Regions from separate parts of the Nocardioides sp. YIM B13467 genome, predicted to be linked through region 1. Evidence: riboswitches for the same ligand, from Rfam matches in the RefSeq annotation. Region 1 holds a riboswitch; the other holds the start of a gene.
What was found. A riboswitch is a leader RNA that binds a small molecule or an ion and turns the genes downstream of it on or off. The one in region 1 is predicted to bind cyclic di-AMP.
Positions count from the first base shown of each region.

Region 2: it holds a riboswitch for cyclic di-AMP, as region 1 does, so the genes downstream of both, ACFX43_RS21090 (C40 family peptidase) here and ACFX43_RS19985 (NlpC/P60 family protein) in region 1, are expected to answer to the same signal.

Region 1 is NZ_JBHZPJ010000046.1:2,697,925-2,705,153, reverse strand. Features, by position in the region: gene ACFX43_RS20005 (hypothetical protein) at 1-1,461, shown strand, start outside; gene ACFX43_RS20000 (APC family permease) at 1,442-3,367, opposite strand; gene ACFX43_RS19995 (NYN domain-containing protein) at 3,450-4,715, opposite strand; gene ACFX43_RS19990 (hypothetical protein) at 4,998-5,180, shown strand; cyclic di-AMP (ydaO/yuaA leader) riboswitch at 5,277-5,481, shown strand; gene ACFX43_RS19985 (NlpC/P60 family protein) at 5,499-6,485, shown strand; gene ACFX43_RS19980 (hypothetical protein) at 6,572-7,229, shown strand, end outside.
Region 2 is NZ_JBHZPJ010000046.1:2,919,106-2,926,334, forward strand. Features, by position in the region: gene ligD (non-homologous end-joining DNA ligase) at 1-364, shown strand, start outside; gene ACFX43_RS21085 (response regulator transcription factor) at 379-1,059, shown strand; cyclic di-AMP (ydaO/yuaA leader) riboswitch at 1,273-1,444, shown strand; gene ACFX43_RS21090 (C40 family peptidase) at 1,450-2,268, shown strand; gene prfB (peptide chain release factor 2) at 2,391-3,509, shown strand; gene ACFX43_RS21100 (alpha/beta fold hydrolase) at 3,514-4,299, shown strand; gene ACFX43_RS21105 (hypothetical protein) at 4,394-5,017, opposite strand; gene ftsE (cell division ATP-binding protein FtsE) at 5,092-5,781, shown strand; gene ftsX (permease-like cell division protein FtsX) at 5,855-6,763, shown strand; gene ACFX43_RS21120 (murein hydrolase activator EnvC family protein) at 6,787-7,229, shown strand, end outside.

The DNA.
Region 1 (7,229 bases):
GGTGATCTGGCCGCGGTGGCGACCTCGCTGGAGTCCGCCGCGGACCGGGTGATCCTGATCGCGGCCGCCGCGCTGCACCGCCCTCCCGAGGACGCGGCGCGGCTCGCGATCGAGACCGAGCACGACGCCTCCATCGCCTACGCCGTCATCCACGACGTGCTCCGTCAGCGGACCGTCCCCGACATCGCCCGGTTCCTCCGGGCGCTGCACCTGCTCGGTGCACCGGACCTGGTCAACGACACTGTGAAGCAGTTCGCGGCCCCGGCCAGCGGTCGCTCGAACCTCGACAAGGCCCTGCTCTACGTCGCGCTGTACGCCAGCCCGAGGCTGCGTGAGATCGCCCTGGACCTGCTCTGGCGCACTCTCGGCGCGATCGGTGACCTCGGCCGGGCGCCGGGTCCCGCCCAGCAGCAGGATCTCGTCGCGGCGTTCTGGGAGCTGTGCCCGGGCGGCCGCGTGCTCGAGGACTGGTTCAAGCTGCGCCTCGACGGCAGCGAGAACGCCGAGGAGGCGCGCGAGCACGTGGTCCTGCTGCTGCGGGGCAGCCGGGGACCCGGCCGCGACAGCCTCCTGGCGGCGATGGCCGGCGACGCGACGCCGATGAACCTCAAGCGCATCTGCGAGACCCTCATGGAGGAGGGCGACGAGGCCCAGGCGGCGATGCTTGTCCGCGCGCTCGCCCACAGCGGCCACATCGAGCGACTCGGCGACTTCCTCGACCGGTGGTCGTGGGCGCAGCCGTCCGCCGACACCACCCGAAAGCTGCTCCACTGGGTGCTCACTCCGGAGGGCGCGGACCGCGAGCCGATGGCGTCCGCCGTTGTGGAGGGCATCGCCGGCTATCTCGCCGACGGCCACGGCAGGACGCTGGGCGAGGACCTTCGGCGCCATGCCGCGACCCTGGTCAGGCTCCGCCCGCCCGAGGAGATCGTGGGTCTGCTCGGGCACGTGCCCTCCCGGGTCGGCAGGCGGGGCCGGTCGGCCGTCGCCGCCGACGTCGGCTGGCGGCTGGCCGAGGATCTGCTCGTCTACCCGGCGCCGACCGAGGAGACGTACGTCGCCTGGTACGCCGAGTGCCTCGCCGCCCTCGAGTCGGCCGGGTTCACCGACGCGGTGCGTACGTCCTGGCATCACCTCGCCGACGAGGCGATCAACCGCCGTGGCGCCGGGCCGACGATCGCCGAGACCGCCCATCAGCTCCAGAGCAAAGAGCTCGGCGGGACGGCCGATCGGCTGCTGATCCGCTATCTCGACCAGGCGCAGAGCGTCACACCCACCGACATCGTCGGCATCACCACGCGGTTGCGCCTGCACCGCTATCCGGAGGCGAGTCGCGCCGGGGTCCTGCGCCGCTCGGTTGGGCGGTGGCAGGACCGGGCCCGGGTCGATGCCGTCGTGGAGGCCCTGGTCGCCGCCGGCCAGGAGGAGGAGGCCGAGTGGGTCAGGGCCGGGTCGTCGTGAGCCGGGTCTGCCTGAGGTAGCGGCGCCCCGCACCGACGAGGAGGACGAACGCGCCCGAGGCGACGATCATCACCAGGGCACGCAGGCTCCACACGCTCCACACGGAGTCGTCGTCGATCCGGTGGCGGACGGCGCTCAGCAGCGTCAGCGCGACCAGGTACAGCGCCAGCACGACGAACGGACGGTTCGCCGGGTCGCGCGAGACCAGGCGCGCGCCGTGGTTCTTCGCGTCGTACCAGCCCAGGCCGGGGACCCGGAGATGATGGAGCCAGGGGAGTACGAGCAGGACGAGCGATCCCCAGCCGATCACCGCCACGCCCTTCCACACCCGGTCCCAGGCGGACTCGTTGACGACCAGCGCGATGGCGACGAAGGCCGCGTACGCCGCTAACGGGAGGAGCCGCTGGGCACCCGTCCCGAGCAGGTCGGAGCGCACGGCCAGGACGACGCAGGTGACCGCGTACAGGATCAGGATCGGGATGGTGTTGAGCACGGCCAGGGCCTGCCAGTCGCCGCCCACCGCGACCAGGACGACCAGCGCGAGCACCAGGTTCACGAGCAGGATCAGCCAGAACGAGTCGCCGGTGCGGCCGGGGAGCCGTGATGCCCGCGGCTCGTGCAGGCCGCTGGGGACGTACCTCTCCGCGCTCAGCGCGTAGACCTCGCGGCTGAGGGCGTAGGTGAACACGATGCCGGACCCGATCGGGGCCAGGATCGCGGCGATCCGGACCAGCACGACCAGCCAGTCGAGCGGCGCCCCGGCCAGCGTGGCCGCGTCGGTCAGGCGAGCGTAGGAGGTGCCGTGCTCGGCCCCGGAGCCGGCCATGTGCTCGGCGTAGACCAGCTGGAGGGCGGAGTAGAGCAGGAACGAGCCGACGACCGTGCCGTAGACCGCCCAGCGCACTCGTCTGGCCACTTCGCGACGGCCGCCACGGACCTCGCCGGTCACGTCCAGGGGCGCCTGGAAGCCGATGTAGGCGTAGATCACGCCGCTGGTGATCAGCGCGCTCAGCACGCCGGTCGACGTCGGTCCGGCGGCCGGTCCGGGGCCGGTGAGGGGAGCGGGGACGGCGAGCGCAAGGCACACCACGAAGACCACCGGGATGGCGATCTTGAGCAGCGTCAGGGCCGCGTTCGTGCGGAGGACGAGCCGTCGGGGCAGTAGGACGAAGGCGATGATCGCGGCGGTCACCAGCACCGCCAGGGTCGATCCGGTCCCGGTGAGCCCGCCGTCGCCGGCCAGGGCGGGGACGATCTCGGCCAGCCCGTTGACCGCCGCTGCCGCCTGGGCGGCCGGGTTGATGGCGTACGAGATCCACAGCGACGCCGCGAGGATGATCACCACCAGCGGCCCGAAGGCGTCGTGCGGGTGGAACAGCAGCCCGCCGGTGCGCTGGGAGATGAGCCCGAACTCGACCATGACGACCGCGATCGTGAGCATGAGTACGCCGCCGGCGGCCCAGCCGAGGAGCGCGGCCTCGCCCAGGCTCTCGTGGAGGGCGGGAACGGCCAGGAGCCAGCCCGATCCGATGACGCCGCCCGCGGCGAGACCGACGACCTCGACGAGGCTCAGCTTGTCGGCCTGATCGGCGGGTCGCTCGTCCCTCTCGTCCTTCGTGGGCTCATCGGGGGCCACAGGCGTGCCTGGCGCGACGGGCGCGACGGGCGCGACGGGCTCAGCGGGCTGCGGGGCGGGAGCCGCGGGCACCTGCGCCCGTCGCATCGCCTCGAAGGCGATCGCGGTCATCAGACCCCCGACGGCCGCGACCCAGAAGCTCGACTCGTGCAGCAGCTCGCGGAATCCCGGCGACTTGAGGGCGTTGAGCTGGACGCTGCCGTAGATGGACATCACGAATCCCGCGGCGCACAGGATCATCCTGGCGATCGCGCTGAGGGTGTGCCGCACGCGCTGGTCTCCCACTCCCGATGATTCGAACGTCGGGAGAACCTATCGAATCAGGCCGGGGTGGCGCAGGAAGCCTGCTGGATCAACCGAGCAGGGGCGAGAGCGAGGAGAGCGGGACGGTGCGGGCGCCGGCGCGGCGTACGTCCTTGACGACCTCGGCGTCGTCGGTGGCGACCAGGATGACGCGGCCGGCGGGCTCGGCGTCGACGAGGTCGCGGATGACGTCGTCGGCGATGACGCCCTCGGGGGAGAAGAGGACCTTGACGCCGCGCGGAGGCACCGAGGTGGGACGTACGGATGCGGAGTGGGCGTCGAAGACGACGGTCGTCTCGGCGCCGGTGCGGGCGGCGATCGGCGCGATCGCCCGCAGCAGCCGTAGTCGCTGGGCATCGAGCGCCGAGCCGGGCCACAGCGCCTTGGAGACGTTGTAGCCGTCGACGATCAGCCGGACCCGCGGCATCGCCAGGAACTGCTCGAGGTGGGCGCTGCTGGTGACCCCGGCACCGGCGGCGGCGTCCGCGGAGGCCAGCTCGGCCTCCACCCGCTCGCCCGGGGTGCCGGTGACCGGCGGCAGCGCCAGCTCGCGACGCAGGCCACCGGCCGCGTCGAGCAGCGTGTCGAGCAGGAACCGGGCGCGCAGCGAGGCGTCCTCGCGGTCCGTCTTGGACGTACGCCGCTCGGCGGCTGCCTCGCGCTCCAGCTTGTCGATCTGGCTGCGGAGCTGCCGCAGCTGGCGGTCACGAGCGGCGAGCTCGTCCTCGGCGCGGGCGAGCGCAGTGCGAGCCTCGGTCAGCGCCTCGTCCAGCCCGGTGCCGGCCTCGCGTGCCGCGGCCCGGGCCTCGCCGAGCTTGCGTCGCAGGGCGGTGTTGTCGGCCTTGAGGTCGTCGAGGCGGGCCTTGCGGTCGGCACGCACCTCGCGGAGCTCGTCCTCGGCCGCGGCGAGCTTGCCGCGCAGCCGGGCCACCTCGGCGTCGACCACCGGCACCGCGGCGGCTTCCAGCCGGTCCAGGGCCTCCTTGAGCGAGACCTCCCAGCCGTCGGGGCGGATGAGCCAGACGACCGCGGCCGCCTCGGCCGGATCCTCGGGGAGGACCACGTCGTCGGAGGAGCCCTCGGAGACGTACGCCGGTCGCAGCTGGCTGCCGACCTTCTCCCGGACCTCGTCGTCGCTCTCGAGCACCGAGGCGATCATCGCGCCGCCGGCCTTGGCGCGCCGGGCGGGCGCGAAGTCGGCGATCCGCTTGAGCGCGGGCGGCAGGCGCACCACGTCGGGAAGCACCCCGGCCGTGAGCGCGACGATGCGCCCCCGGACCGTGTCGGGGAGCGTCGCGTACGCGGAGACCTCCATGTTCCAAGTGTAGGGACCCGGTCCGCGATCGCCGCCTCGAATAGGGCCCGGCCAGGAACTGGGTGGATGTTTCGCGTCGTCAGGGTGCGTGCTCGGCAAGGCGCCCCGTCGATGGCATGCCGGGGCATTTCGAGGCGGGGCAACGCCGCCGAGTGCGTGCCATGGCGGCGCGAAGCGCCGACCAGTTCCTGGCGGGGCCCTTACCGTGCTGCGATGGTGGTGACACGCCGGACGCAACCGGACGAAAGCAAAAATGTCGGTGCTCGGTGAGACCGTCACAACATGACGACGAGAATCGACTGTGACACCTGCCTCGTGCGGGGACTGGCGTGCCACGACTGCGTGGTCACCGTGCTTCTGGGGCCGCCGCCGGAGCTGACCATCGAGGACGACGAGCGCCGGGCGCTCGACGTGCTGGCCGAGGGTGGACTGGTCCCGCCGCTGCGCATGGTGGAAGGGATGTAGCCGAACTTTTGGGCGTGGGTGGTTGGCAGGTGGGGGATGCCGTCGGCTAGTGTGCGCAGGAACTTGGCGCTCGTGGAAGTGGGTCAACCGGCCCACGCGAGTGTCGCGCTTAGTCCAGGCCCGCTTCGGGGCGGGCCAGGAGCCGGGGAACCACACCGGTCGTACGCCGCGAATACGGAGTGCGATCACCTGGGGTGCATCCGCCGCAAGGGCGATCTGGGAGACCAGATCGAGGAGCGGTGGTAAGGCAGGTCGTGCCTGAACCCGTCAGCTCACCCGGTAGGCGTCAACGACTACACACAAGGAGACCGTCCGCTCGTGACACGCGACCGGAAGCGACTCATTGCCGGAGCAGCCGGCATCGCCGCCATCGGAGTCGCCGGGATCATTCCCGCAGCGACCCCCGCCCAGGCAGACCCTGACATCGACGACGTTCGCAAGAAGGTCGACAAGCTCTACACCCAGGCCGAGGCGGCCAACGAGGACTACAGCAACGCCAAGCTGCGGCTTCAGGACCTCAAGGACCAGCTCGAGGACCTCAGCTCCGACGAGAAGCGTCAGAGCAAGGAGCTCGACAAGATCCGCGCCGAGCTCCGTGACTCCGTGCTGCGGCAGTTCGAGGGCTCCGACGTCTCTGCCGTCGGCCAGGTGATCACCTCCGAGGACCCGCAGGAGTTCCTCGCCGGTCTCTCCACCGTCTCGTCCTACAACGCGCTGCAGGCCGACCTGCTCGCTCGGTACAACACCGAGGCGGAGGCCCTCCAGGTTCGCCGCGAGGCCACTGAGGACGCCAAGTCCCAGATGGCCAAGGTCAAGACGACCATGCAGCAGAAGAAGAGCGAGATCGACAAGAAGTACGAGGCGGCCCAGGCCGAGCTCGACGAGCTGGAGGCCGATGAGCTGGAGGAGTTCCAGTCCACCGACACCAGCATCCCCTCCAACCTGCCGCCGCCCTCGGGCCGCGCCAAGGTGGCCGTCGACTACGCCCTCGCCCAGGTCGGCGACGCCTACGTCTACGGCGCCACCGGCACCGAGTCGTGGGACTGCTCTGGCCTCACCATGGGTGCCTGGGGCCAGGCCGGTGTCTCGCTCCCGCACTCCTCCTCGGCGCAGTACAGCAGCGGACCCCAGGTCTCGCGCGACCAGCTCGCCCCCGGTGACCTGGTCTTCTACTACAGCCCGATCAGCCACGTCGGCATCTACATCGGCAACGGCATGATCGTGCACGCGTCCAACCCGAGCACCGGTGTGAAGGTCTCGCCGATGGACGAGATGCCCTACACGGGCGCCGTCCGTCCGGGCTGAGCTTGACCCAGCATCCCGAAGAGGCCGATCGTTCGCAGGTGCGAACGGTCGGCTCTCTTCTTTCCCGCATCCGGGCCCATCCCGCCATGATCGGGGCCGGGCTCGTGCTGGTGATGCTGCTCGCCGGTTTCGTCGGCTGGCGGCTGACCGGCGGGGGCGAGTACGTCGCGCCGACCCCGAGCAGCGCGCCGGTCGTGCGCGCCGACACCGAAGGCGCCCGGGCCTCGCTGGAGGCGCTGGTCGACGGCGTACGTGACGGGGCGGAGCCCGAGGGCGAGGACGCCGCCTCGGTGGCGGTACGCAACGCCCGGGCCATCGGCATCGGGGACGTCACCGCGAAATACGTCGCCGAGTCGGGCAACGTGGAGCCGGACGGCTCCTGGACGGCCGACGTCGAGATGTCGTGGCGCACCCCCGGCGACCCGGCGCTGACCGAGGAGCTGAAGGTCGGCTTCGACGCCGAGGGCGCGATCACCGGGTTCTCGGCGGCCCAGGGCACCCGGCTGCCGCTGTGGCTCAGCGGCCCGGTCGAGGTGCGCCGCACCGGCTCCACCCTCGTGGTCGCCCAGGCGTCCGCCGAGGTCGCCGACCGCTACGCCGAGCTGGCCACCACCGCCGTCGCCGGGGTCCGCAAGGTGATCCCCTGGAAGGACCCGCGCCTGGTCCTCGAGGTGCCCGCGAACGGCCTCGACTCCGCGCTCGGCGCGCAGCCGGGGACCTACGCCGCCGTCGCGGCGGTGACCG
Region 2 (7,229 bases), 220 kb from region 1:
GGGCCTGCACCTGTACGCCGCCCTGCCGGAGCCCGTCGAGCCGGACGTCGCCACCGCGCTGGCCAAGGAGATCGCCGAGGACCTCCAGAAGGCCCACCCGCGCAAAGTGACCGCGACGATGACCAAAAGTCGCAGGTCAGGCAAGGTTTTTCTGGACTGGTCCCAGAACTCGGGGTCGAAGACGACGATCTGCCCCTACTCGCTGCGAGGCAAGGAGATCCCGACGGTCGCGGCCCCGGTCACCTGGGACGAGGTCACCGAAGGGGCCGAGGATCCGCTCGGTATCGACCAGCTCGGACCTAACAATGTGATCACGCGCTTATCTGAAAGGGGGGATCTCTTCACAAGCCCTACGGGGCTGTAACTATTGTTCTCTTCATGTCGAACTCCGTGCTTGTCGTAGAAGACCAAGAGGACATCGCTGCTCCCCTGGTGCGCACGCTCCAGCGTGAGGGCTATGACGTCACCTGGGTCGACTCCGGCAAGAAGGCGCTGGAGCTGCTGGCACCTCCGTACGACGCCGAGCTGGTGCTGCTCGACCTGGGCCTTCCGGACATGGACGGGCTCGAGGTCTGCAAGGCCGCTCGCGACAACGGCTACGAGGGCGGGATCATGATCCTCACCGCCCGTGACGCCGAGATCGACCTGGTCGTCGGGCTCGACGCCGGTGCCGACGACTACCTGGCCAAGCCGTTCGCGCTGGCCGTCCTCCAGGCGCGGGTCCGCGCCCTCCTGCGCCGCTCGGGTCCGGTCGAGCCCGGCGCCGACGACGACGCTCTGCGCATCGACGTGGCTGCCCACCGGGTCTACGCCGGCGAGCGCGAGGTGACCCTGACCGGCAAGGAGTTCGCGCTGCTGGCCGTTCTGGCCGCATCCCGCGACAAGGTCGTCTCCCGTGACCGGCTGATGGCCGAGGTCTGGGACGAGAACTGGTACGGCTCGACCAAGACGCTCGACGTCACCGTCGGACGCCTGCGCCAGAAGCTCGAGGCGGCCGGTGTTCAGGAGAAGGTCGTCGCCGTCCGCGGCGTCGGTTTCCGTCTCGAAGCAGCGGAGTAAACGCAAGTTCGACACGGTGTCATATGCGTGTTCAGTGGGTGAGATGTTTCACAAACGACGGCAAAGTCACGCGTGAACACGCCGAATGTGCTCCAGATTCGGCCATTCGGGATTGGATCCGTTCCAGATCGCATGTCACCTTGGATGAGCCGTGCAGAACGCACGACCGGCCCCGGTACACGCCGAATCCTGTCCCTCCGGACGCCGGCCCCAACTACTGAACCCCCTTTACCCTCACACTCAGCAGTACGTATGGGACAGGAGCGGGGGACCCAAGTTCCACGCGACTAACTCGGACGGTCGCTTGGGGTGAAGCCATCGCAGATGGCCGGGCAACCTTCTAGCCCGAACCCGACAGCTCACCTCGCAGGCGTGGGAAGGAACTCACGCATGTCCAAGTCCGTATCTCATCCTGCCCATCGAGGCGCGCCCCGCCCGTTCCGGTCGCCGAACGTCTCGATCGCCCGGACGATCGCAGGATCTCTCAGTGGCCACGGCAAGCTCGTCGGCCGCATCACACTCGCCAGCGGTATCGCCGCCGGTGCCCTGGTGGCGGTCCCCGCCGCCAATGCCGCGCCGGTCTCCCACGACACCACCACCTCCGTCGAGTCGACCGTCGAGCCGGCCAAGGTGGTGGAGGCTCCGACGCTGGAGGCCTCGGCCACCCCCGCGGCGATGCTCACCGACATCAAGCAGCTCGAGAGGGCTGTCGAAGTGCAGGAGCGCAAGGCCGAGGCAGCCCGCAAGGCCGCCGAGGCGAAGCGCAAGGCAGCGATCGCCGCCAAGAAGGCCGCGGAGGCGAAGAAGAAGGCAGAGGCTGAGGCGAAGGCCTACGCCGCGAGCCAGGAGGGCAAGATCGAGCGGGCGATCAGTGTCGCTTCGGAGCAGATCGGCGACCCGTACGTCTGGGGTGCCACCGGTCCGAGCTCGTTCGACTGCTCCGGCCTGACGCAGTACGCCTTCAGTGCCGCCGGCATCGAGCTTCCCCGGGTCTCACGGGACCAGGCCGCTGCGCTGCCGACGATCCCGAACGACCAGATCCAGCGTGGCGACCTGATGTTCTGGGGCAGCCCCGTCTACCACGTGGGCATCTTCCTGCGCTGGGAGAATGGCCAGGCGATCATGCTGCACGCCCCCAAGCCGGGCGCGTCCGTTCGTGAAGAGGCTGCCTGGGACGGCTGGTTCGCCGGCTCGACTCACCAGGCCTGAGATTTCTCGGGGCCCATATATCCCCCTGGCGCTCGCCCTCCGGTTCCCCTACCGGAGGGCGAGCGCATATTTGAGGGTCGGCGAATCGGGTGCGGCACCACGCGTCAAGTAACCTGTAAGACGTGGCAGGCCCCGAATTCGACACCGAGATCAAGCAGCTCCAGGCAACGATGCAGACCATCGGCCAGGTGCTGGACCTGGACGCGATGCGCAAGGAGATCGCCGACCTCGGCGAGCAGGTCGCCGCGCCCGACCTCTGGGACGATCAGGACAACGCCACCCGCGTCACCGGACGTCTCTCCCTGCTGCAGGGCGAGCTCAACAAGTTCACCGAGCTCCGCACCCGCATCGAGGACCTCGGCCTGATGGTCGAGATGGCCCAGGAGGAGGGCGACGCCGACTCGCTCGCCGAGTCCGAGGCCGAGCTGAGCCGGGTCAAGAAGGCCGTCGAGAGCCTGGAGATCCGCACCCTGCTCTCGGGGGAGTACGACGCCCGCGAGGCCCTGGTGACGATCCGCTCCGGCGCCGGTGGCGTCGACGCCGCCGACTTCGCCGAGATGCTGATGCGGATGTACGTCCGCTGGGCCGAGCGCAACAAGTACCCGGTGGAGGTCTTCGACACCTCCTACGCCGAGGAGGCCGGGCTCAAGTCCGCCACCTTCGCGATCCACGCTCCCTACGCCTACGGCACCCTCTCCGTCGAGGCCGGCACCCACCGTCTGGTGCGGATCAGCCCCTTCGACAACCAGGGCCGCCGCCAGACCTCCTTCGCCGCGGTCGAGGTCGTGCCTGTGCTGGAGCAGACCGACGAGATCGAGCTCGACGAGAACGAGATCAAGGTCGACGTCTACCGCTCCTCGGGGCCGGGTGGCCAGTCGGTCAACACCACCGACTCCGCGGTCCGGCTGACCCACATCCCGACCGGCACCGTGGTCTCCTGCCAGAACGAGAAGTCGCAGCTGCAGAACAAGGCCGCCGCGATGATCGTCCTCAAGGCCAAGCTCCTCGCGCTGAAGAAGGCCGAGGAGGAGGCCCACCTCAAGGACCTCAAGGGTGACGTCGCCGCCTCGTGGGGCGACCAGATGCGCAACTACGTGCTCAACCCGTACCAGATCGTCAAGGACCTGCGTACGACCTACGAGACCGGCAACCCGCAGGCGGTCTTCGACGGTGACATCGACGGGTTCCTCGAGGCCGGCATCCGGTGGCGCCGTGGCGCCGAGAAGGCCGAACAGAACTGACCTGATGGTTGCGCTGACGCGCACCAGGCTTCCACTCCCGGGCCGCGGGGCGGCGTACGTCTATGACGCCTACGGCCCTGAGGACGGGGTGCCGATGGTGCTGTTGCACGAGCTCGGAGGCAGTGCGAAGCGGTGGCAGGGTGTGGTGCCGCCGTTCGCGACCGCCCACCGGGTGCATGCCTTCGACATGCGTGGACACGGGGACTCGGACTGGGCCTCGGAGTACTCCCACCGGCTCATCGCCGACGACGTCATCGTGGCGATGGACGCGCTCGGGATCTCGGGTGCCGTGGTCGTCGGGCACTCGACCGGCGGCAACGTCGCCCTCCTGGTCGCGATGCACCGGCCCGACCTGGTCTCCCGGCTGATCATCGAGGACGTGGTGCCACCCGCGCCGCGCCGGCGCAGGTCGCCCGGGCGCCCGGCGCGGCCGATGCCCCACGACTGGGAGTGCATCGCGTCCCTGCTGGTCGAGGCGACGATGTACGACGCGTGGATGTGGGAGCAGCTCGAGCTGCTGCCCATGCCGACCCTGATCGTGGCCGGTGGCGGCAACAGCCACATCCCGCGGTCGGACCTGGAGAAGGTCGCCCAGCGGATTCCGCAGGCCGACCTCGTCCACTTCGACGTCGGCCACTTCGTGCATCGCAACCAGCCCGCCGAGTTCGCCGAGACCGTCCTGGCCTGGCTCGCGTCGCGGGTGGGATCCCCATCCCTAAGGACCCCACCCGCTCTCGCCAGCCGGCTCTGCTCTGACTCAGTGCCCGCGGCGGCGCACGCCGCCCGGTGAGGTGCCTACCCGACCCGAGCGACTAAGTCGATTAAAGCACTCGACTTTAGGTCGGTGCAAACGACGCGCCGGGACCGGGTCTCGATCGAGAACCTCAGGCGTCAGCAGCGGCCGCGGTGAGGGTCACCAGGCACCAGCGGGAGGCGCGCTTCTGGACCGTCGCGGGCGCCTCGCCGGCCTTGCCGGTGAGCTCGCAGGAGAGCCAGGCGTCGCCGAAGAGGCCGCGGTGGACCACCTTCGTCTGCTTCTTCGCGTCGGTGCAGGTGAGGGCGACCGACGGCTTCCCGTACGCAGGGGTCGACGCGGCCTTGCAGCCCTTGGGCACGCTCTTGGTCATCTGCGTGGCCCAGTCCAGGGTGACCGGCGGCGCGAAGACCCAGGCCCGCGCCGAGGTGGCCGAGTTCTCCGGCCCGGTCCAGATGCAGCCGTACTCCTGCGCGACGTCGTTGACCTCGCCCGAGATGGCGGTCTGGTCGCCGTCGCCGTAGGCCTTCTTCTCGGCGGCGGCGCCGCCAAGGGCCTCGGTCGCGTCCTCGGTCGCGACGCGGTCACAGAACGCGCCGCGGCGTACGTGCATCGTGGTCGTGTCCGTGGTGCTCAGGTCGCCCTTCACCTCGGCGACCTCGGGCTCGTCGTCTTTCAGGGTGAGTACGCCGACCCCGACCGCGATCGCGGTGAGGACTACGGCACCGATGAGGATCCGGACTGCAGAGCGCACGCCGTCAGAGTACAGGGGCAGGTATCTCCGAGCCGAAGTGCTGAGCCCACCACCGTTGCACTACCCTCGGTGCGGTGATCCGCTTCGAGAAGGTCAGCAAGGCCTACCCAGGGCAGGCGCGCCCCGCCCTCAACAGCCTTTCGATCGACATCCAGAAGGGGGAGTTCGTCTTCCTCGTGGGCCAGTCCGGCTCGGGGAAGTCGACGGCGCTCAAGCTGATGCTGCGCGAGCAGCGCCCGACCACCGGCCGGGTCTACGTCGCCGGCAAGGAGATCAACCGGCTTGCCGGCTGGAAGGTGCCGCGGCTGCGCCGCCAGGTCGGCACGATCTTCCAGGACTTCCGCCTCCTGGCCAACAAGAACGTCGCCGAGAACGTCGCCTTCGCGATGCAGGTGACCGGTCACTCCAACCGCGAGATCCGGGAGCGCGTCCCGGAGACGCTCGAGCTGGTCGGTCTCGACGGCAAGGGCGACCGGATGCCCGACGAGCTCTCCGGTGGTGAGCAGCAGCGCGTGGCCGTCGCCCGCGCGTTCATCAACCGGCCGATGATCCTGATCGCCGACGAGCCGACCGGAAACCTCGACCCCGGCAACACCGTCGGCATCATGCGCCTGCTCGACCGCATCAACCGGTCCGGCACCACGATCGTGATGGCGACCCACGACGTCCAGATGGTCGACCAGATGCGCAAGCGCGTCATCGAGCTCGAGCACGGCCACCTCGTACGCGACCAGGTCCAGGGCGGCTACGGAGCCCAGTTCTGAGGCTTCGGCTTCTGAGCCGGCACCCTCGCCTTCGACCAGGTTCCACAACCCAGAAAAGGTTCCTCGACCCGCCATGCAGCTGCGCTATGTATTCACCGAGCTCCGCCAGGGGCTACGCCGCAACCTGTCGATGCACGTCGCGGTGGCCCTGACGCTGCTCGTCTCGCTCACCCTCGCCGGCGTCGGCCTGCTGCTGCGTGAGCAGGCCCAGCTGACCGAGGAGGTCTGGGGCGACGAGCTGCAGATCACCTTCTACATGTGCAACGGCGCCAACGACCGTAACCCGCAGTGCGCGGGCGCCGTCGACGACAGCCAGAAGAAGGTCATCACCGACGCCCTCGACGACAACAGGTACGTCGACAAGATCGAGGAGGAGAGCCAGGAGCAGGCCTACGAGCGGCTGCAGGCTCTCGACGTCGAAGGCGTCAGCGGTCCCGACCCGGTGGTCAAGTCCAGCGACATGTGGGAGTCCTACTGGGTCACGATGACCGACCCGCACCACTCCGCCGAGATCATCGAGGCGGTCGCCGGCCTGGACGGCATCGACCACGTCGGAGACGTCCACGAGGTCACCGGTCCCATCCTCGCCGCCGTCGACGGGCTGCAGAGCGCGGCGCTGGTCGGCGCGATCGTGCTGGTGATCGCGGCGCTGCTGCTGGTCGCCAACACCATCCGGCTGGCAGCGTTCGCCCGCCGCCGTGAGATCGGGATCATGCGACTGGTCGGTGCCTCGACCCTCTACATCGCGCTGCCGTTCCTCCTGGAGTCGCTCGTGGTGGCCCTGGTCGGGATCGGGCTGTCCGGGATCGCGCTGGCTGCGGTGATGTACTTCGGCGTCGAGCAGCGGCTCTCGTCCACCGCGGTGACCCAGTGGGTCGGCTGGGAGGAGTTCTTCAGCTCCTTCGCGGTCGTCGCGATCCTCGGCATCCTGCTGACGCTCGTCCCGACACTCCTGCTCACCCGCAAATACATCAAGGTCTGATCCGGATCCCCTACCGTCGAGCCGTGCACGCCTTCCCCCGTGCCGGTTCGCTCGCCGCTGTGCTCTGCTGCGCCGTGGTGGCTGCCGTGCTGCTCTCGCCCACCCTTCCCTCCTCCGCCGACGAGAAGGACCGCCTCGAGCAGGAGCAGCGCGAGGTCCAGCAAGACCAGAAGGCCGCCGCCGAGGATCTCGAGCACTCCAGCGCCGGCCTGCGCAAGGCGTCGGCGACGTACGCCGCGGCCCGGAAGAAGCTCGACCAGGCCCAGACCCGTCTCGATGAGCTCAACGCCAAGCTGGTCGAGGTGCAGGCCGCGCACGACAAGCTCGAGGCAGAGCTCGCCGAGCAGAAGCTGCTGCTCGCCGAGGCGAAGCGGGAGCTCGCCGAGGGCCAGGCCGAGGTGAAGGTGCAGCGCGAGGAGATGCGCGACGCGATCCTGACCCGGTTCACCGGGGGAGACCCGCAGCT